4 regions of the Streptomyces sp. NPDC018045 genome follow, and region 2 is predicted to be linked to each of the others. Evidence: riboswitches for the same ligand, from Rfam matches in the RefSeq annotation. Region 2 holds a riboswitch; each other region holds the start of a gene.
The links. Region 2 has a riboswitch for cobalamin ahead of ACH4EB_RS33790 (ABC transporter substrate-binding protein). Riboswitches for the same ligand answer to the same signal wherever they lie in the genome.
Positions count from the first base shown of each region.

Region 1: another riboswitch for cobalamin. It lies ahead of ACH4EB_RS02465 (HoxN/HupN/NixA family nickel/cobalt transporter); the one in region 2 lies ahead of ACH4EB_RS33790 (ABC transporter substrate-binding protein).
Region 3: another riboswitch for cobalamin. It lies ahead of metE (5-methyltetrahydropteroyltriglutamate--homocysteine S-methyltransferase); the one in region 2 lies ahead of ACH4EB_RS33790 (ABC transporter substrate-binding protein).
Region 4: another riboswitch for cobalamin. It lies ahead of ACH4EB_RS25510 (ribonucleoside-diphosphate reductase subunit alpha); the one in region 2 lies ahead of ACH4EB_RS33790 (ABC transporter substrate-binding protein).

Region 1 covers NZ_JBIRFL010000001.1:587,130-592,555, forward strand. The annotation lists gene ACH4EB_RS02450 (ABC transporter ATP-binding protein) at 1-668, opposite strand, end outside; gene ACH4EB_RS02455 (iron chelate uptake ABC transporter family permease subunit) at 938-2,260, opposite strand; gene ACH4EB_RS02460 (ABC transporter substrate-binding protein) at 2,260-3,318, opposite strand; cobalamin riboswitch at 3,562-3,775, shown strand; gene ACH4EB_RS02465 (HoxN/HupN/NixA family nickel/cobalt transporter) at 3,773-4,990, shown strand; gene ACH4EB_RS02470 (VOC family protein) at 5,187-5,426, opposite strand, start outside.
Region 2 covers NZ_JBIRFL010000029.1:27,148-32,573, reverse strand. The annotation lists gene ACH4EB_RS33805 (ferric reductase-like transmembrane domain-containing protein) at 1-966, shown strand, start outside; gene ACH4EB_RS33800 (ABC transporter ATP-binding protein) at 951-1,769, opposite strand; gene ACH4EB_RS33795 (FecCD family ABC transporter permease) at 1,766-2,866, opposite strand; gene ACH4EB_RS33790 (ABC transporter substrate-binding protein) at 2,863-3,906, opposite strand; cobalamin riboswitch at 3,936-4,118, opposite strand; gene ACH4EB_RS33785 (class I SAM-dependent methyltransferase) at 4,184-4,933, opposite strand; gene ACH4EB_RS33780 (MFS transporter) at 4,902-5,426, opposite strand, start outside.
Region 3 covers NZ_JBIRFL010000009.1:238,452-243,877, reverse strand. The annotation lists gene ACH4EB_RS22450 (3-phosphoshikimate 1-carboxyvinyltransferase) at 1-135, opposite strand, end outside; cobalamin riboswitch at 1,047-1,276, shown strand; gene metE (5-methyltetrahydropteroyltriglutamate--homocysteine S-methyltransferase) at 1,443-3,764, shown strand; gene ACH4EB_RS22440 (hypothetical protein) at 3,945-4,331, opposite strand; gene nrfD (NrfD/PsrC family molybdoenzyme membrane anchor subunit) at 4,328-5,426, opposite strand, start outside.
Region 4 covers NZ_JBIRFL010000013.1:36,958-42,383, forward strand. The annotation lists gene ACH4EB_RS25505 (ribonucleotide-diphosphate reductase subunit beta) at 1-363, opposite strand, end outside; gene ACH4EB_RS25510 (ribonucleoside-diphosphate reductase subunit alpha) at 366-2,804, opposite strand; cobalamin riboswitch at 2,962-3,102, opposite strand; gene ACH4EB_RS25515 (TolB family protein) at 3,627-4,769, shown strand; gene ACH4EB_RS25520 (TolB family protein) at 4,860-5,426, shown strand, end outside.

The sequences.
Region 1 (5,426 bases), on a different contig from region 2:
AGAACGTCGCGCGGCGCGCCGGACGCCACCACCGTCCCCTCGGAGAGCACGTGGAGCCGGTCGCAGACCACGGCCGCCGCGTTCAGGTCGTGCAGCGAGACGAGCGTTGTACAGGCCCGGCCGCGCAGCAGGGCCAGCAGCTCGACCTGGTGCCGTACGTCCAGGTGGTTCGTCGGCTCGTCCAGTACGAGGACGTCCGGGGCCTGGGCGAAAGCGCGGGCGAGCAGGGCCCGCTGCCGCTCCCCGCCGGAGAGCGCCGAGAACCGCCGCCCGCCGTGCTCCGCCAGCCCCACGTCGGCCAGGGCGCGGGCCACCGTCTCCCGGTCGGCGCGGTCGTCGCCCGCGAATGCCCGCTTGTACGGGGTGCGGCCCATCGCCACCACCTCGTGGACGGTGAGTTCGAAGTCGCCGCCGCGTTCCTGGGGCAGGGCGGCGATGTGCCGGGCGGTGCGCGTCGGCGGCATGGCCCGGATGTCCTCCCCCGCGAGCAGCACCCGGCCCGCTTCCGGGCGCAGATGCCGGTAGACCGTACGCAGCACCGTGGACTTGCCGCTGCCGTTCGGACCGACCACCCCCGCGATCTCGCCCGGCGCCGCCATCAGACGCACCCCGGCCACCACACACCGGCCGGCGTAGGACACCCGCAGATCCTCGATGTCGATCCGCAGACCGTGGCCCGTGGTCGTGTCCGTAGCCATGCGCGTCGGCGTGTCCATCGTCGCCTCCGTGGGCGTGTCCATCGCCGTCTCCGTAGCTGTGTCCGTAGCTGTGTCCGTAGCCATTTCCGTAGCTGTGTCCGTAGCCGTATCCGTAGCTCTGTCCGTCACCGGGCCCGTAACGGCAGCCGCGGCGCCCACACCCGTAGGCCCGCTCCCGCTCACGTCCCCATTCCCGTCCCCGCCCCCGTTCTCCTCCCCGCTGACGCTCTCGCCCCCGCTCACGTCCCGCCCCCCAGCCGCCGGTCCAGGACGTACAGCAGCACCGGCGCGCCGATCAGCGCCGTCACCACGCCCACGGGCAGTTCCTGGGTATCCATGGCGGTACGGCACACGATGTCCACCACCACCAGCAGGAGCGCCCCGGTCAGCGCGGCCAGCGGCAGCAGCCTGCGGTGGTCGCCCCCCACGATCAGCCTGCACAGATGCGGCACCATCAGCCCCACGAAGGCGACCGCCCCGGACACCGACACCAGGACGCCGGTGAGCAGGCTGGTCACCACGAACAGCGTGCGGCGCAGCCGGACGACGTCCACGCCGACGCTCGCCGCCGTCTCGTCCCCCATCGTGAGCGCGTTCAGCGCGCGGGCCCGCGCCTGGAGGACCAGCAGCCCGGCCGGCACGGCGAGCGCCGGCAGGACGAGCGTGCCCCACGTGGCGCCGCCGAGGCTGCCCATCAGCCAGAACAGCACGCCGCGCGTCTGCTGCTCGTCCCCGGCCTGTAGGACGAGATAGCTGGTGAACCCCGCCAGGAACTGCCCGATGCCGACCCCGGCCAGCACCAGCCGCAGCGGCGCGAAGCCGCCGCCCCGGCGGGCCAGCGTCCACACCAGCGCGAACGAGGCGAGCGCCCCGGTGAAGGCGGCCAGCGACAGACCCACGCCCCCACCCAGGCCGAACGTTCCGCCCGCGCCGAACACCCCGCCCGTTCCCGCCATCGCGCCCGCGCCCAGCACGATCGCGGCCACCGCGCCGAGCGACGCACCGTTGGAGATGCCCAGCAGGTACGGGTCCGCCAGCGGGTTGCGCACCAGCGCCTGGGTGGCCGTACCGACGAGCCCGAGGCCCGCGCCGACCAGCGCGGCGAGCAGCGCCCTCGGAACGCGTAGCTGCCAGACGATCAGGTCGTCCGTACCCGGCCGGGGCGGCTCACCGCCCAGCCGCCGGAACACCACCGACCACACCTCGGCCGGAGCGATGTCGGTGGCACCGAGCGCGACGGCCGCGGTCAGCGCGCCGAGCAGCGCGACCAGCAGACCGATGGCGAGCCATACGGTACGAGCCGCGCCTACGGCTCCCGTAGGGGCAGCGTCCGGGGCCGTACGGTCCGACCCGTTACGCTCCTCGACCCGCTCGGCCTGCCCGGCCTGCCCGGCCCCCTCGGCCCGCCCGGCTGACTCGGACCGCTCGGCCGACTTGGCCCGCTCAGCCGGCTCGGCCCGCTCGGACGTCTCGGCCCGTCCGGACGTCTCGGCCCGTCCGGCCGACTTGGCCCGCCCATCCCGCTCAACCTGATCGGCCCGCTCAGCACCGAACGGCGCCATCAGCGGCCCGCCCCGGACGTGGCCAGCCGGTCCGGGTAGAGCGTCTCCGCGATCTGCCGTACCGTGTCGGCATTGCCCACCCCGGCGATGGTCGTCCGCTCCGAGCCGATCCGAAGGAATTTTCCGTCCTTCACCGCCCGCAGCCCCGCCGTGGCCGGAAACTCCTTGAGAAATCTCTCGGCCTCGTCGAATGCCTTCTCGTTGGCCGCGGCGCTGCCCCGGTTCCGTACGCCGAGTTGAATCCAGTCCGGGTCCTTGCCGACCACGTCCTCCCACGACACCGGCTTGAAAGCGCTCGCGCAGTCCGCGAAGACGTTCCGCGCCCCGGCTTCGGTCAACACCGCGTTCGCCACCTGGCGATTGCAGACCGCGACGGGCTGTTTCGTCCCCGCGTCGAAATCGAAGAAGAAGTACGACGGCCGCTTCGCCGCGGGCACGTCCGCGAGGGCCGCATGTACCGAGGAGACCTTCTTCCGCATCTCCCTCACCAGTTGCGTCGCACGCTGCGAAGTGCCCGTGACCTGCCCGAGCCGCTGAATGTCGCCCTCCACCGCCGACAGATCCCGCTGCGGCACCTTCTTGCGCGGCGCGCACGCCGTCGACGCCAGATAGACGTGCTTGATGCCCGCCGCGGCGAATTCCTCCTCGGTCGGCCCGGTCGCCGCTCCACCCATGGTGCCCATGGAAGCGAACGTGTCGATATAGACGTCGGCTCCGGAACCGAGCAGCTTCTCCTTCGGAATCACCGTCTTCCCCAGCACCGGGACACGCTGCGCGCGGGCATCGAGTTCAGGCGGCAACGTGCCCTTTCCGGGCGGGAATCCGGTACCGATGACCCGGTCACCCGCACCCAGCCGGAGCAGCATTTCCAGGCTCGCCGCATTGCTCGTGACGATTTTCCGCGGCGCCTCGGTGAACGTCGTCCGCCGCCCGTCGCAATCGGCAACCGTGACGGGAAAGCCTCCCGCCGCGCCGCCCGAACCGGCCGATCCGCCCGCAGCCGTACGCCCGTCACCACTGCCGCAACCAGTGGCCAGCGCGGCCACCGCCAGCACCACCACTGACGCCGCCGTCGTCACCGATCGCTTTCCGGTCACCGACTTCACCAGACCCACGCGAGGACGCATACGTCCGCTCTCCCTGCCTCTCGACTGCCCACGGCCCGCGTATACGGGCCCAGGACCAGGTAGTCGAGCGGACGGCGCCCCGGGTTCCCGCCATGTTGGTCCGATGACCTTGTCCGACGCCCCTGTCCGATGACCATCCAGCGATCATGACCATGACCATGTGGCCAGCGGGCGTTAGAGTGTCCGGGCCGTGGTGTCGGGAAGACCGGTGAAGACCTTCGGGTCCAGACCGGAGCGGCCCTCGCCACTGTGATCGGGAAGTTCCCGCCCCTTTCCGTACGCGCCGGGCGCCCGTACGGAGCCACTGGCCGCAGCCCGCGGCCGGGAAGGCAGGGGCGGGCGCGTACACCCGTCAGCCAGGAGACCGGCCACGGCATCTCACGAAATGATCCACGAGGTGCTGGAGCGTGACCACCGGATGCCCCTGTCCGCCGATTCCCCTACGCCGTCCCCGACTTCTCCGCCAACCCCTCCCCCAGCCGCAACGTCGTCCCCCTCGCCTTCCCCCTCCCCGCCCCTTCTGCCCGGGTTTCGCTGGCGGCGCCAGGACACCGTGCGGACCGCGGGCCTGATGGCGGTCATAGCCGCCCTGCACGTCGTCGCCTTCGGTGTGCTCTTCCTGCTGGTCGTGCCGCAGCACTACACCGTGGGCTCGCAGGTCTTCGGGGTCGGCCTCGGCATCACCGCGTACACCCTCGGCATGCGGCACGCCTTCGACGCCGACCACATCGCCGCCATCGACAACACCACCCGCAAACTGATGGCCGACGGCAAGCGCCCGGTCTCGGTGGGCTTCTGGTTCGCGCTCGGGCACTCCAGCGTGGTCGTCGCCATGGCGGCCCTGGTCGCCGGCGGCGCACAGTTGGCCGGCACCCTGCTCGACGACGGATCGAGCGCCCACCAGGTGCTCGGCACCGTGGGCACCACGGTCTCCGGCGGCTTCCTCTACCTCATCGCCGCCCTCAACCTCGTCGCGCTGGCGGGCATCTGGCGGGTGTTCCGCGCGATGCGGCAGGGCCGGTACGACGAGACGGAGCTGGAACAGCACCTCGACTCCCGCGGCTTCATGAACCGCGTACTGGGCCGCTTCACCCGCTCCATCACCCGGCCCGGCCAGATGTACCCGCTCGGCCTGCTCTTCGGCCTCGGCTTCGACACCGCGACCGAGGTGACGCTGATGGTGATGGCGGGCAGCGGCGCGGCGGCCGGTCTGCCGTGGTACGCGATCCTGGTCCTGCCGCTGCTCTTCGCTGCGGGGATGAGCCTGTTCGACACGCTGGACGGTACGTTCATGAACTTCGCGTACCAGTGGGCGTTCTCGAACCCGGTACGCAAGGTCTACTACAACCTCACGATCACCGGCCTGTCGATCGCCGTCGCCTTCTTCATCGGAACCATCGAACTGGTCACCGTCCTGCACGAGAAGCTGGGCCTCACCGACGGCCTCACCGGCTGGATCTCGTCGATCGACCTGGACAACGTGGGCTTCATCATCGTCGGCCTGTTCGTGGTCGTCTGGGCGGCCGCCCTGGCGTACTGGCGGCTGGCCGGGGTGGAAAAGCGCTGGTCGGCCCGGGCGACGGAGGGCCGGGAGGCCGCTTGACCTAGGAGGCGCGGCGGCTGGGGGGCGGTAGGTCGCTTGGCGTGCGGGGGCGCGGAGCCGGGATCGGAAGGCTGCTTGGCCTACGGGGACGCGGAGCCGACCCGACCACGCGTACCCCGCTCTCAAGCTGCCGACCCGGGCGCCGCGCCCACCTTCCCCTTCGCACCGCCGACCCGGGCGCCGCGCCCCCTCCCCCTCAAGTCGCGGAACCGGCCGCCGCGCCCGTCTTCACGTCCCGCCCCCAGCGCGCCAGCTCGGCTTCGAGGTCGAGCGGACGGAGCCGGTCCGGTTCGTCCGGCCCCGGCCAGTCCTCCCGCGGCACCCGCCACATGACCTCGAACTCGTTGCCGTCCGGATCCTTGGCGTACACCGACTTGGACACCAGGTGATCGGTGGCGCCGACCAACGCGCCCCGCTCCGCCAGGTCCGCCGACAC
Region 2 (5,426 bases):
GGCCGCGACAGTACGCCGCCGGCACCGGTGCGGGACAGGCGCGACGGCGGCCGTGTTCCGCTGCGGGCCGACCTCAAGGCGGCCCTGCCGGACGCCGGCGCGGCAGTGGTGGTCACCGTCGCCGTCTTCGTCTTCCTGTACCTGCGGATGCGGTCCGGGGCGTCCGCGACGGTCGCGGTCATGCCCTTCATGGACGACCCCGGCACCTACTGGATGTACCTGCTCAGCCAGGCGTTCGGCTGGTCCGGGCTGCTGTGGTCGTGGGGGACGGTGCTGCTCGGGCTGCTGCTGTCCGGCCCCCGGCCCGGCCGGCTGCCCGTGTCCCGGGCCGTGCTGGAGCGCTGGCACCGCACCACGAGCCTGACGACGATGGCGCTGATGTTCGCGCACGCGCTGATGTTCGCGGCCGAACTGGTGCGGGACGCGGGCGGCCTGGCGTGGGCGGCCCGCCTGTGGTCGGCGTTCGCCGACACCTTCGTACCGGGCTGGTACGACTCGGGGACCGGCAAGCTGGCCATCCCCATCGGCCAGGGCGCCCTGTATCTCGCCGTCCCGCTGGGCCTGCTCTTCTACGTGCGGCACCGCATCGGCGCGGCCGCCTGGCGCCGGCTGCACCGCTTCGTGATCGTCGTGTACGTGCTGAGCGTCTGGCACACGCTGCTGTACGGCACCAACGTCTGGTACGACGAGTGGCCGCGTACCGCCCTGTGGCTGCTGCAACTGCCCGTCGCGGTGCTGCTTCTGCTCCGGCTGCTGCGTCCCGCGCGCCGGGCCGAGCGCCTGGGTGCGCCCGGGCGGCAGGCGGAGGTCCCGCCGCTGCGCTGGACGGCCCGGGCGGTGGGCCGGGTCGCTGCCGCCGCCGTGATCGCCGGGCTGCTGGCCGTGGTCCTCTCCGGCCACGACGGCGGGCGGCCCCGGCCGGACGGGCCGCCCGTGACCGCCCCGGCCACTCAGATACCGGAGTGATCCGGTATCGCGACGGCCGGCCGGTCGTGTTCCCCGGGCAGGAACGACACCTGCGGCGCGCCCGTCCGCGCGTTGACGGCGACCTCGGCCGTCACGCCGTACACCTCCGCCAGCAGCTCCTCGGTCAGCACCTCGACGGGCGGCCCTGACGCCGTCACCGCCCCCTCGCGCAGGACGTACAGGCGGTCGCAGTAGTACGCGGCGAGGTTCAGGTCGTGCAGGGCCACCAGGACCGTGGCGGGCAGCCTGCGCAGGGCCCCGAGCACCGTCAACTGGTGCCGTACGTCCAGATGGTTGGTCGGCTCGTCGAGGACCAGCAGGGAGGGCCGCTGGGCCAGGGCGCGGGCGATGAGCACCCGCTGGCGCTCGCCGCCGGAGAGATGGTCGAAGGACCGGTCCGCCAGCGCGGCGGCGTCCACCGACTCCAGGGCCCACGTCACCAGGGCGGCGTCCTCGGCGCTGTCCCCGTCGAGCAGCCGCTTGTGCGGTGTGCGGCCCATCGCGACGACCTCGCGCACGGTCAGGTCGAAGTCGGCGCCCGCCTCCTGCACCACGGCGGCCACCGTGCGGGCCAGCCGCCGTACCGGCAGTGACCAGGCGTCCGCGCCGTCCACGCGGACGTGTCCCGCGTCGGGCCGCAGCACCCGGTAGACGGCGCGCAGCAGACTCGACTTGCCGCTGCCGTTGGGTCCGACCAGGCCGACCACCTCGCCGGGCCGGGCGGTCAGGGAGACGTCCCGCACCAGATGGTGTGCTCCGGCGGTGAGCGTGACGCCGTCAACGGTCAGTTCGGTCGCGCTCATGCCACTCCTCGGCGCACGGTACGGCGGGCGTCGCGGCGCATCAGCCACAGGAAGAACGGTCCGCCGCACAGCGCGGTCAGCACCCCGACGGGGATCTCCATCGGCGCGGCGACCGTCCGTGCCGCGATGTCGGCCCAGATCAGGAACACCGCACCGGCCAGTGCGGCCGCGGGCAGCACCCGGCGGTGGTCGCCGCCCACGAACAGCCGCACGATGTGCGGCAGCATCAGGCCGACGAAGCCGATCGGCCCGGCCGCGGCCACCAGGACGCCGGTGACGAGCGAGAGGAGGACGAACATCCGGGCCCGGAACCGCGCCACGTCCAGCCCCATCGTCGTGGCGGACTCCTCACCCGCGAGCAGCAGGTTGAGCGACCGGGCCTGGACCAGGAGGACGGCGATGCCCAGTAGCAGCGCCGTGCCCGGCAGCCAGAGCGTGCCCCACTGCACGCCACCGAGGCCGCCGAGGGTCCAGGCGAGGACCGCCCGGGCCTCGTTGCCCCGGTCGGAGGTCAGCAGCAGGACGTCCATGACCGCCGTGAGCACGGCCGCCATCGCCACGCCCGACAGCACCAGCCGTACGGAGGTGATGCGGCCGCCGGCGCGGGCCGTCGTGTAGACGAGCAGCAGGGTCAGCAGCGCGCCGGCGAAGGCGGCGGCCGACAGCGACAGCGGGCCGAACAGGCTCACCCCGAAGACGATCACCATGACGGCGCCCAGGGACGCGCCCGAGGAGACGCCGAGCAGATACGGCTCCGCCAACGGATTGCGTACCAGGGCCTGCATGGCGGTACCGATCACCGCGAGCCCCGCGCCCGTCACCGCACCGAGGATCACCCGCGGCGCCCGCACGTTCAGCACGATGGTCTCGCGCGCCTCGGACCACCCCGGCTCCGACCAATCGGCGCCCAGCGCGTGGGTCACGATGCCCCACACCTCGCCCGGCGGCACGTGCACCGACCCGATCGCCATGCCCGCCGTCGCGGAGACCAGCAGGAGCACGGTGAGGACGACGAGGGTGATGACGAGCGAACGGCGGCGCGGCCTCGGCTCGGGCCGACGGTCACGTACGGCCGCCGCCTCGGCGGTGGCGGTCACCGGAACCTCTCGGGGTGCAGCGCGCGGGCCAGTTCCGCCACCGCGTACGGTGGCCGCACTCCGACGAGGGTGGCGGTCAGCGGCAGGACGACGAACCGCTGGTTCCTCACCGCGGGCACGTCGGCGAGCGAGGGCTGCGACAGCAGGAACTTCTTCTTCTGCTCGACGCTGCCGGCCCCCGTGTAGTCGTAGATCGCGATGACCTCGGGCTTCCGGTCGACGACCTGCTCCCAGGACGCGTCACCGAAGACCTTGTCCAGGTCCGCGAAGACGTTCCGGCCGCCCGCGAGTTGGATGATCTCGGTGCCGAGGCTCTTGCCGCCGGCGGTGAAAGCCGCCTTGTCGCCGCTGTCGTACACGAAGACCGGTACGGCGGGGGCGCCCTTGACCGCCTCGGTGGTCCGGTCCACCCGTGCCCGGAGGCCGGCGACCAGCTTGTCGGCCCGCTCCCGTACCCCGAAGATGCTGCCGATGGTGCGGATCTCGTCGTACGTGTCCCGGATGGACACCTGCTTCTTCCCGCAGTACTCGCGGTTGAGGTAGGTGTCGATGCCGGCGTCGGCGAAAGCCTTGCGCGAGCGGCCCTCGTTCTCGGCGAACGCGCTGGCGTAACCGCCGTAGACGAAGTCCGGATCGGCTTCGAGGACGGTCTCGAAGGACGGCTCCTTCTTCGCCAGCCGCGGGATGGCCGCGTAGTCCGCGCGCAGTTCCGGCAGGACGGCGGAGTCGGGGAAGGCGGTGCCGATCATCCGGTCGCGGAGCCCCAGCGCCAGCATCAGCTCGGCGGGGTGCTGGTGGATGGTGAGCACCCGGGAGGGCGGTTTCTTGTAAGTGGTACGGATGCCGCAGTTGTCGATGGTGACCGGGAAACCTTTCGCCGCCGAGGCCGCGGGCCGCGCGCCGCCCGCGGTGTCCCGCGCCGTGCCGCAGCCGGTCAGCAGTACGGCGGAGAGGGCCACGGCCAGTGCCGCGGCGCGTCGCGTCCGGCGCAGCCGGGCGGAGGGGGGAGAGAAGGGGGGACAGGGCGTGCCGTCGTACACGTAAAGCCTCCTGCGGAGTCCGCGCTCCTCGGAACGGGCCCGCGACAGGCCAGTGTCCTGACTCCCGGATCGACGTTCCCCCGGCCTTCCCGCGCCGCGCGCAGTGGCCTGTCGCAGGGGTGCACTCCCCGGTCACAGTGGCGGGACCGTGCCGGAATCGCACCGGCTTCCTGACTCCCGTCGCGGTGATGACCAGGTGATATTACGGTTGGCCGGGCTCGGGGCAAAGGGCGCGCGACGGACTCCGCGCGCCCTCCGCCTGGGAAAGGCGCCCCGGTCACGCCCCGCGAGCCGCCCGGAGTACCAGCCGCTCGGCGTCCTGGTCGTACGGACGGCCGTCGAAGCCACCGAAGATCTCGATGTCCTCGAAGCCGGCTTCCTCGGCCATCCGCCGCAGCTCCACGGCGCTGTAGACGAACCACACCAGGCTCGTACGCGTCACCCGGTCGCCCCGTACGAGCACCCAGTCGCTGCGCAGCCGCGCCCAGTCGTCCAGCACCGTGTCGGTCTGCACCAGCAGGTCGTCGCCGCGCCGCACGACTTTGGGCGGGGTGACCTTGCGGGCCAGCAGTTCCTTTCCGGCCAGGTCCAGGAGCAGCGTGCCGCCGGGGACCAGGCAGGTGTGCAGGGTGCGCAGCACGCGGGCGTTGTCGGCCGGGTCGTCGAAGTAGCCAAACGACGTGAACATGTTGAGGACCACGTCGAAGGCACCGGGCTCACAGAACTCCCGCATGTCGGCCTGTACGTACCGGGCCGTGACCCCGGCGTCGGCGGACCGCTTGCGGGCGCGGTCCAGCATGGCCGGGCTGCGGTCGACGCCCGTCACGCCTAAGCCCCTGCGGGCGAGCGGAACGGTGAACACCCCCGGCCCGCAGCACAGGTCCAGCACCCGGGCGCCGGTCGGGAAGGACAGCAGGGGAGAGGTGGTGAGCAGCTCCTCGGCCTGGGCATGGCGCTGGTCGGAGAAGAGGAAGTCGTGGAACTCGGTCCAGAAGTCATCGTCCTGGAATCCGCCCGTGTGCGTCATCGGGAACCAGTGGTCCTTCCGTGAGGTCGTCGTGAACAGTGGGAGCGGGGGGAGGGGCGCTCCGTCCGCGCCGCAGCGCGAGCAGGAGCGGTGGCAGCAGGACGCACTGGGCCGCGGCGAAGAGCCAGAACCAGCCCGGGTGCCCGGCGCGTTCGCCGAAGCCGTAGAGCTGCCCGCCCAGGACGCCGCTGGCACCGGCCCCCAGCCCCGCGGCGAGCCGCTGCTGCCCGAAGACCACGGCATCCGAACGCGGACTGCGGCGCAGGGCCTCCAGGTCGTTCTTCAGGAAGAGCACGATGTCGCCGAGCGTGATCAGGACGCCGCCCGCCAGCAGGGCGGTCCGCGTCCCCGACGCCAGCACCGCCATCCCGGCGGCCAGCCCCGCGAATCCGACCGCCAGGGCGACGGGGTAGCTCATCCGCCGGATGCCGTCCGAGGCGAGCGGCTGGACGACGATGACCAGGACGAAGCAGGTCAGGAGCACGAGGCTGTA
Region 3 (5,426 bases), on a different contig from region 2:
GTCGCCCGGCACCCCGACGCTCAGCGCACCGGCACCGACGGCCGCCGCGGCCCGCCCGCCGTCCACCACCAGATCCGCCGATTCGGTACCCGGCTTGTCGAATGTCTTCCGGGTCCCTCTCCGGGCGTCAAGCACACCTTGCTCCTTGTTCCTGGACACCGGGTTCAAAGTCGCCCGGGACACCCGCCTTGCAGTCGGCATCACCATGACGGCACGGGGGATTCACCGCGTACGGCAACGTGAACGCCTCACCGACACCGCATCAAGAAGGGGAAAAACCCCTCGGTCAAAACCGCGGTCGCCGCGGCGGACCGGAATGTCCGGCAGATGCCGGGGACGGGGATTCGATGGTCAGGGCTCGATGGACAGGACTCAATTGACGGTCACCCCTCCCCGCGGTACGGCAAACCATGGGCAAGGCCCCCGTGGCGAGGCCGACTCAACCACCCGTACAGAGCAACTGTCAATGAATAGTTGACCACTTCATCAAGTCCCCCACACCCCCCGGCCCCCAAAGAAAACCATCCTTCCCCCACGCGCCCCACCGCAATCCCACCGCCACGCAAAAGGTTCCCGGAAACCCCTCGAACCCCGCTCCGCAGCCCGTCACCACCACCCACCTGACACCTCGCGCACCCTCTCCCCAGGCCACCACGCACCCACCACGACCGCGCCCGGCCACTCCCACCACCTCATCCACAAACTTCCCACCGGAAGCAACAGCGAGAAATACAGCGACCAATAAGCGGCACAGAAACACCCTCGGCGGCGGTGCCGACGACGCCTTTGCCGCATTCGCAGAACGGTGCGCCGCCCGGATGGCCGATGCAGCCATCCCGGAATCCCGCTTCAGCCGCGGTGAACTCACGATCGGGCGAGGCGCGCGACGAGGCAACGCCCCACCCGAATCGGCCCGGCAGGGTTTTCTGTTGCGGTGTGGCGGCGGAGGCACAAGGGCCGCCCGACCCGCCCCGCCGGCTCCCCTCGTGTCCCATCTCACGCGCCGCCACACGAACAGGTCTGTCCGTACGAGGGGTGAGGGACCTACTCTGTCCGGTGCAACTGGTTCGCCCTGTCCGCCAGGCAGGTGCGTCGCAAGAGGGAACCCGGTGGGAATCCGGGACTGCCCCGCAGCGGTGAGCGAGAACGACCGCCGTCATACGCACTGGATCCGGGCCGCGGATCCGGGAAGCGACGGCCAGTAGGTGCCCGCCGGACGAAGGTCCGGCAGGCGTGCCCGCGAGTCCGAAGACCTGCCCGTTGCCCGCGTGCGTCCATACGTGCGCGGACATTCCGGTGACCTCGAGGGCGGGTCGGCGTACACATCAGACGAGCACGCGTGCCGTTCGGCGGCGCCGGGTGGCCCGTCCGGTGCGTCATTCCTTCGCGTTCTCGTCCCGTCACCGGGACTCGGAGAAGAACACGTCCGCGAAGGAGATTCCGTGACAGCGAAGCCCGCAGCCGCGGCAGCACGGGCCACCGTGTACGGCTACCCCCGCCAGGGTCGCAACCGGGAACTGAAGAAGGCCGTCGAGGGGTACTGGAAGGGCCGCGTCAGCGCGGACGCGCTGACGGAGACCGCGAAGGACCTGCGCCGTTCGAACTGGCAACAGCTCGCCGACGCCGGCATCCACGAGGTACCGACCGGTGACTTCTCGTACTACGACCATGTGCTGGACACCAGCGTCATGGTCGGAGCGGTCCCGGAACGGCACCGCCCCGCCGTCGAGGCCGACGCCCTGGACGGCTACTTCGCGATGGCGCGCGGCACGCAGGACGTGGCGCCGCTGGAGATGACCAAGTGGTTCGACACCAACTACCACTATCTGGTACCGGAGTTGGGCCCTGACACGGTCTTCACCACCGACTCCGCCAAGCAGGTCGGCGAGGTGCGGGAGGCGCTCGCGCTCGGCCACGCGCCGCGCCCGGTCCTCGTCGGCCCGGTCACCTATCTCCTGCTGGCCAAGCCCGCCCCGGGTGTCGCCGCCGACTTCGATCCGCTGACCCTGCTGGACCGGCTCCTGCCCGTCTACGCGGAGGTCCTGGCCGACCTCCGTGCGGCCGGTGCCGCGTGGGTGCAGCTCGACGAGCCCGCCCTGGTGCAGGACCGCACCCCGGCCGAACTCAACGCCACCGAGCGCGCCTACCGCGTCCTCGGCGGCCTCGACGACCGCCCGAAGCTGCTGGTCGCCTCGTACTTCGACCAGCTCGGCGAGGCCCTGCCGGTGCTCGCCAAGAGCCCCGTCGACGGTCTCGCGCTGGACTTCACCGAGGCCGCCGCGGACAATCTGAACGCGCTCGCCGCCGTGGGCGGCCTGCCCGGCAAGCGGCTGGTCGCCGGTGTCGTCAACGGCCGCAACATCTGGCTCAACGACTACGAGAGGTCGCTGGGCACGCTCGGTACGCTGCTGGGCCTGGCCGACCGGGTCGACGTGGCGGCCTCCTGCTCCCTGCTGCACGTGCCGCTCGACGCCACCGCCGAGCGGGACATCGACCCGCAGGTCCTGCGCTGGCTCGCGTTCGCCCGGCAGAAGACCACCGAGATCGCCACGCTCGCCCGCGCACTCGCGCACGGCACCGACACGATCGCCGCCGAACTGGCCGCCAACCGAGCCGCCCTGGCGTCCCGCGCCGGTTCCGCGATCACCCACGACCCCGCCGTACGGGCCCGTACCGCCGCCGTCACCGACGCCGACGGCCGCCGCTCGGCGCCCTACGCGCAGCGGACCACCGCGCAGCGGGCCCACCTGGGCCTGCCCCTGCTGCCGACCACCACCATCGGCTCCTTCCCGCAGACCGCCGAACTGCGCACCGCCCGCGCGGATCTGCGCGCGGGACGCATCGACACGGCCGGGTACGAGGAGCGCATCGAGCACGAGATCCGCGAGGTGCTCTCCTTCCAGGAGCGGGCGGGCCTCGACGTCCTCGTCCACGGCGAGCCCGAACGCAACGACATGGTGCAGTACTTCGCGGAACAGCTCACCGGCTGCCTCGCCACACAGCACGGCTGGGTCCAGTCGTACGGCACGCGCTACGTCCGGCCGCCGGTCCTCGCGGGCGACATCTCACGGCCCGAGCCGATGACGGTGCGGTGGACGCGGTACGCGCAGTCGCTCACCGACCGGCCCGTCAAGGGGATGCTGACCGGCCCGGTCACCATGCTCGCCTGGTCCTTCGTCCGGGACGACCAGCCGCTCGGCGACACCGCCCGGCAGGTGGCGCTGGCCCTGCGGGACGAGGTCGCCGACCTGGAGGCGGCCGGCACCTCGGTCATCCAGGTGGACGAGCCGGCCCTGCGCGAGACACTGCCGCTGCGCGCCGCCGGCCATGCCGCCTACCTCGCCTGGGCCACCGCGGCGTTCCGCCTCACCACCAGCGGCGTACGGGACCGTACGCAGATCCACACGCACATGTGCTACGCCGAGTTCGGCGACATCGTCCGGGCCATCGACGACCTCGACGCCGACGTCATCAGCCTGGAGGCCGCCCGCTCCCACATGCAGGTGGCCCGGGAACTGGCCGAACACGGCTACCCGCGGGAGGCCGGGCCGGGCGTGTACGACATCCACTCGCCCCGGGTGCCGAGCGCCGAGGAGGCGGCGAGCCTGCTGCGCAAGGGTCTCGGAGCCATCCCGGCCGAGCGCCTGTGGGTCAATCCCGACTGCGGTCTGAAGACCCGCGGCTGGCCCGAGACCCGCGCTTCGCTGGAGAACCTCGTCGCCGCCGCCCGGACCGTCCGGGCGGAGCTGCCGCCCTCGGCCTGACCTGAGCCGGTGGCGGTGGCGGCGAGGACCTCGGCTCCTCCGCCGCCTCCGGTTCCGCACGGACGACCGGGGCTGAGGGGCCCCGGTGTGCCGCCGGGGTGAGGGCCCCGGCCGCAGAACGGGCGGGCGCGGAACGGAACTGAGGCTGCTCCGCGCCCGCCCGTGACGTCCTGAAGGCGGTCAGCTCTCCCCCGCGCTCTCCAGGACGATTTGCAGCTCGACCTCCTGGTCGCCCGAGACCGTGCCTTCCGTACGGACGGAGAACGCGCGCGTCAGCACGTCGCGCAGCCGGTCCACCGCCAGGTGGCTGCCCTGGAGGTCGGCGGTGACGGTGGCGGCCAGGCCCACGCTCGGCCGGACCTCGCCGCGTACCTCCGAGGTTTCGAAGGTCTCGGTCCAGACGGTCGGGTGCCCGGGCTGTTTCGGCTCGTCGTGCGCGGTGTCGCCGGCGGCCCGGTCGGAGTCGAAGCAGCTCCGCAAGGTGCTGAACACGGCCTCGGCGTCGGCCGGGGACTGTGCGCTGAGCACGACCTGGGCCGGCTCGTCGTTGTGGGGTGTGCGGGTCATGTGGGCTGTGTCCTCTCCGCGCTGTGCGTTGGGGTGGTGCGGCGGGCTTCCTTGGCCGCCCGTTGGGGTACGACGGTGTACTTCGGGTCCTCGGCGGAGGCGATGCCGGCCGCGAAGACCCCGAAGCGGGTGCACGCGGAACCGGCGAGCAGCGCCAGGCCGCTCGCGGCGGCCAGCGGGCGTGAACGGCCTCCGCACACGGCGCCCACGGCGGCTCCGGCCGCGGTGAGCGTCCTCGCCGTACGGAGCAGCGTGCCGGCCCGCCCCGCGCGGTAGGTTTCCGCGACCATGCCGAGGCGCCGTTCGGCGGCCTTGGTGACCGCTTCGTCGGCGGCCGCGGCCAGTACCGCGGCGCAGCGGGCGGGCGCGGTCTCCCGTGCGGGGGCGACGACGAGCGCCATCCCGCAGGCGGCGGCCGTCGCCGACGCGGCGAACAGGTACGGGAGTTCGCGGTGGGCGCCGTGCCAGGCGGGGACGGCGGTGTCCGCCGCGAGGACCGCGGTGTAGGTGGCGACGGCCGGTCCGAGGAGCGCCGCGGCGCCGGTCGCCACGGCGCCCGCCCGGGGCAGCCTGCCGGTGACCGCGGCCGCGGCCGCGGCGCCCGCGGCGGGCCCGTAGGCGGCCAGCAGCCAGGAGCCGACGCTCATCGGCGAGGTCGGCTTGAGGACCCGCAGCATGTTCCCGAACCGGCCGGGTCTGCCGAGGTCGTTGACGAGCGCCGCGGTGGACAGGGAGACCGCCGCCAGGGAGGAGACCTTCATCGCGGTGGCGGTGGTGGCGCGGCCGGTCGCGTGGGCTCCGGCGGCCAGCACCGATCCGGCGCCGGCCAGGCCGCCGAGGAAGAAGTACCCGGCGATGTCCCGGGCGCGCCAGGCGGGCGCCTTGATGACCGGTCTGCCGTAGTACGACGCGAACTCGGCCGGCGGTGCCATGAGCTGCTCGCCCCGGCCGCGCTTGCCGCCCCGGCGTCGTCCTCGGCCGTCGCCCTCTCGGCCCGGCCCGGCCCCGTCAGGCCCGCCCGGCCCGCTCGCCCCGCCGCGCAGCATCTCCGGCGCGGCGGCGCGCCCAGGGAGCCCGCCCTCGGAGCCCTCACGG
Region 4 (5,426 bases), on a different contig from region 2:
GAGCTGCCGGCTCAGGTAGAGCCGCGCCTCGGGGGAGTTGATGTGCTTGTAGAGCGTCAGGACCAGGTTGTTCGCCACGATCGAGTCGCCGGTCGCGAAGAACGCGACGAGCCGGCCGATCATGTGCTGCTCGCCGGGCGACAGCTTGGCGAGGTCGGCCACGTCGGAGTGGAGGTCGACCTCCTCCACGGTCCAGGTGTTCTTGATCGCGTCCCGGTAGCGGTCGTAGAAGTCCGGGTAGCGCATCGGGCGCAGGGTCAGCTCGAAGCCCGGGTCGAGGAGGTTCTTGCTGCCGGTGGTGGCGGTGTGCGAGGCGGCCGCGGACGTCTCGGGGGTGTCGTTCTTCTCGGGTGCGGTAGTCATGGTTACTGGCATGCCTCGCAGGACTCGGGGTTTTCCAGGGAGCAGGCGACGGCCTCGGGATCGGCCGCCTGAGCGGGGACGGGAGCGGGCTGCGCGCCCCCGCCGGTGCCGCGCGCGGACTGGGCGATACGGGTCGCCGGACGCGAGCGGAGGTAGTACGTGGTCTTGATGCCGCGCTTCCAGGCGTACGCGTACATCGAGCTGAGCTTGCCGATGGTCGGGGAGGCCATGAACAGGTTCAGCGACTGGCTCTGGTCGAGGTAGGGCGTACGGTCCGCCGCCATGTCGATCAGCGCGCGCTGCGGGATCTCCCAGGCCGTGCGGTACAGCTCGCGGATGCCGGCGGGAATCCAGTCCAGCTCCTGCACCGAGCCGTTGGCCTCGCGCAGCGCGTCACGAGTGCGCGCGTCCCACAGGCCCAGCGCCTTCAGCTCCTCGATCAGGTACGCGTTGACCTGGAGGAATTCGCCCGACAGCGTCTCGCGCTTGAACAGGTTCGAGACCTGCGGCTCGATGCACTCGTACACGCCCGCGATGGAGGCGATGGTGGCGGTCGGCGCGATGGCCAGCAGCAGCGAGTTGCGCATCCCGGTCGCCGCGATACGGGCGCGCAGCGCCGCCCACCGGTCCGCCCAGCGCGGCTCGGCGTTCGGGTAGTGGTCGGGGTGCAGCACGCCGCGGGCCGTACGGGTCGCGGACCAGGCCGGGTGCGGGCCGTGCCGCTCGGCGAGGTCGGCGGACGCCTCGTACGCCGCGAGCATGATCCGCTCGGAGATGCGGGTGGACAGCTCCCGCGCCTCGGGCGAGTCGAAGCCCAGCCGCAGCCGGAAGAAGACGTCCTGGAGGCCCATCAGGCCCAGGCCCACCGGGCGCCAGCGGGAGTTGGAGGCGCCGGCCTGCTCGGTCGGGTAGAAGTTGATGTCCACCACGCGGTCCAGGAAGGTCACGGCGGTGCGGACCGTGGCGTCCAGCCGCTCCCAGTCCATCTCACCGTCGTCACCCAGGTGGGCGGCGAGGTTGACCGAGCCGAGGTTGCAGACGGCGGTCTCGCCGTCGTCAGTGACCTCCAGGATCTCGGTGCACAGGTTCGAGGAGTGCACGACCTTGCCGGGCTCGGCGGTCTGGTTCGCGGTGCGGTTGGCGGCGTCCTTGAAGGTCATCCAGCCGTTGCCGGTCTGCGCGAGGGTGCGCATCATCCGCGAGTACAGGACGCGGGCCGGGACCTGCTTGACGGCGCGGCCCTCGGCCTCGGCCTTGCGGTACGCGGCGTCGAACTCGTCGCCGTACAGGTCCACCAGTTCGGGCGCGTCGCTGGGGGAGAACAGCGACCAGTCGGCGTCGGCCTCCACGCGGCGCATGAACTCGTCGGGGATCCAGTGCGCGATGTTCAGGTTGTGGGTGCGCCGGGCCTCCTCGCCCGTGTTGTCGCGCAGCTCCAGGAACTCCTCCAGGTCCGCGTGCCAGGTCTCCAGGTAGACGCAGGCGGCGCCCTTGCGCCGGCCGCCCTGGTTCACGGCCGCGACCGAGGCGTCCAGGGTGCGCAGGAACGGCACGATGCCGTTGGAATGGCCGTTGGTGCCGCGGATCAGCGAGCCGCGGGCGCGGACCCGGGAGTACGACAGGCCGATGCCGCCGGCGTGCTTCGACAGCCGCGCCACCTGGTGGTAGCGGTCGTAGATCGAGTCCAGCTCGTCCAGCGGGGAGTCCAGCAGGTAGCAGGAGGACATCTGCGGGTGCCGGGTGCCGGAGTTGAACAGCGTCGGCGAGGAGGGCAGGTACGACAGTGTGCTGGTCAGCCGGTACAGCTCGGCGACGTCGGCCAGGGCCCGCTCGCTGTGGTCCTCGGCCAGGCCACAGGCCACCCGCAGCAGGAAGTGCTGCGGGGTCTCGATCACCTGGCGGGAGATCGGGTGGCGCAGCAGGTAGCGGGAGTGCAGGGTGCGCAGGCCGAAGTAGCCGAACCGGTCGTCCGCGCCGTCCGCCAGGGCGCGCTCCACCAACTCGTCCAGGCGGGCCGCGTGGGTCCGTACGAACTCCGCCGTGCTGTCGGCGATCAGGCCCTCGCGGTGGCCGACGGCGACGGAGGCCGAGAAGGCGGTCGCCCCCTCCGCGGCCGCCTCCTCGGCGATGGCGCGGGTCAGCAGGCGGGCGGCGAGCTTGGAGTACTGCGGCTCGTCGCCGATCAGGCCGGCCGCGGCCTCCATGGCCAGCGAGCGCAGCTCGGCCTCGTCGGAGCCGGGGTGGCGGCCGCGCAGCGCGGCGGCGGCGATCTTGCCCGGGTCGGTGGCGGGCAGGTCGGCGGTGAGGTCGGTCAGCGTGCGCAGCAGGGCGGCGCCGGGGCCGTCCTCGGCCCGGCCGCCGGTGCCCTGCCGGGGCTGCGTGTCCTTCGCGGGCTGCGCGACCTGCTCGGCTGCTGCGGGCTCCGTTGGCGCGATGGTCACGTGCTGCTCTCCCTCACTCGGCGAGGGTCCGGGGAGGGCACGGCGGCGCGTGCGGGCGTGCGGCGCCCCCGGCACGGCAAGGGGCGCGCGGGCACACCGCGCAGCGTCCACCGGTCCAACCCGCGAGACCCGGACGTATCGACGTCCGCGCCGGTTCCGGCGTGGACGTGCTGTGGGCAGGTCTTCGGACTCACGGGTGCGGTTTACGCACTTCGTACACCGTTGCGGGACAGTTCCGGATTCGCACCGGATTCCCCTGCGACGACAGCGAGCACGAGCATACATCTTGTGCTGCCTCGTGCACCCACCCCCATATCTTGTGTCGCGTTGGCGCGGGGTTGTCCGAAGCCGTGGTATTCGGCGGCCGTTCGGGGCGCGCTCCGGGGGTGGGCCGGGACCTCCGAGAGGGTGTCACGAGGCGGCTGCGAGGCCGTTCCCGGGGGGTTCCGAAGCCGTTGCCCGGCCGTTCCGAACGGCCTGGACAGCGGCTGATGCAGGGGGCGTATTGGTGGCGCGGAACGTCCCTGATGCGTTGACCGGGCCCCCTGAAGCGTATTGGCTCCTTGTCTGCTCCGTCGGCCGGCGGGGCGGGTGGGGGCCTTGTGTGAGGGGGGAAACATGCGAAGAACGGGTGGGGCGCGTGGCGCCGTGCGCGTCGTGGGTCTGGTGGCGGGAGCGTGTGCCGTGGCGGGGGTGCTGCCCGCGTCCGGGGCGGCCGCTTCGCCTGCGGCCGGGGTCACCGAGCGGGTCAGCGTGGCCGCGGACGGAACGCAAGGAAACGGTTTTTCCGGGGATCCGAAGCTCAGCGCGAACGGGCGGTTCGTGGCATTCACCTCGGAAGCCACCAATCTGGGGCCCACGGACACCAACGGCCACCAGGACGTCTACGTCAAGGATTTACGGACGGGAAAGGTCGACCTGGTCAGCGTCGGCAGCGACGGCACGCTCGGCGACGGCCTGTCCGGCTCGCCCGAGATCAGCGCCGACGGCCGGTACGTCGCCTTCTACTCCAGCGCGGCGAACCTGGTCAGCGGCGACACCAACGACGAGGGCGACGTCTTCGTCCACGACCGCCGCACCGGGCGCACCACCAGCCCCACCGCGGGCGCCGGGAAGTCCCCGTACGGGTACGGGGTGCAGAACTTCGCCCTCAGCGGCAGCGGCCACCGGCTCGCCTTCGGCTCTCACCGCCCGGACCTGGTGCCCGGCGACACCAACGAGAGCCTGGACATCTTCGTTCACGATGTGCGGGCGGGAACGGTACGACGGGTGAGCGCGGCGAGTGACGGCACCCAGGCCGACGCCGCGTCCGCCTTCCCGTCGATCAGCGCCGACGGCCGCCGGATCGCGTTCACCTCGAAGGCGCGGAACCTCACCCCCGCCGGGCCCGGCTTCCGCCGGCCGCCGCCGCAGGACCCCATGTACGTCCACGACCTGGACACCGGACGGACCCGGCCGGCGAGCCTGAGCACCACGGACGCCGTCGTCGGCGTGTCGCCGTCCCCGGGGCTCAGCCCCGACGGCCGGTACGCGGTCTTCTCCGCCCTGGCCGCGGACGTGGTGCCGGACGACACCAACGGCACGTACGACCTCTTCGCCCGCGACCTGGAGCAGGGCACCACCCGGCTGCTGTCCCGCGCGCACGACGGCTCCCAGGGCAACGGCTGGTCCTCCGACGGGCGGCTCAGCGCGGACAACCGGCGGCTCTTCTTCACCTCCGCCGCCACCAACCTGGTGCCCGGCGACACCAACGGCCAGGTCGACGGCTTCGTCCGCGACCTGCGGACCGGGCGCGTCGAGCGGATCAACGTCGGTGCGGGCGGCGGCCAGTCGGCGTCCTGGACGAACACCGCGGCACCCGACGCCACCGGGCGGCTGGCCGCGTTCGACTCACGCGACGCCGGGCTGGTGCCCGGGGACACGAACGGGACGGGCGACGTCTTCGTCCGCCGGCTCCGGCACTGACGTACCGGCCCGCCGACGCGCCCGCGTGCCGCGACACCGGCGCGCGGGCACGGGCCGCACCCAACGCACCGACCAGGAGGGGAACCGACCATGAGGCCCACCCGCACCACCGCACGAAGACTCACCGCAGTGACGGGCGTGTGCGCGCTCGCCGCGCTGCTGCCCGCCACGACGGCCGGCGCCCGGTCCGCGCCGCCGCCCGGCACCGAGCGGGCCAGCGTCGCCGCCGACGGCACCCAGGGCAACGGCGGCTCGTCCGGCTCGGCGCTCAGCGCCGACGGCCGGTACGTCACCTTCGACTCCGCCGCGACCAACCTGGTGCCCGGCGACACCAACGGGCAGTCGGACATCTTCGTCAAGGACCTGAGGTCGGGCGCCGTCGAACGGGTCGATGTGGCGAGCGACGGGGCCCAGGCCGACTCCTGGTCGTCCACACCCACCATCAGCGCCGACGGCCGCTACATCGCCTTCCAGTCCGACGCGACGAACCTGGTGCCGGGCGACACCAACGCCGACACCGACATCTTCGTCCACGACCGCCGCACCGGGCGGACCGGGAGCGTCACCGTCGACGGGCGCCCCCCGCAGGGCAAGCAGGGCTCCCAGATGCCGGTGATCAGCGCCGACGGCCGGTCCGTGGCGTTCGCCTCCAGCCGC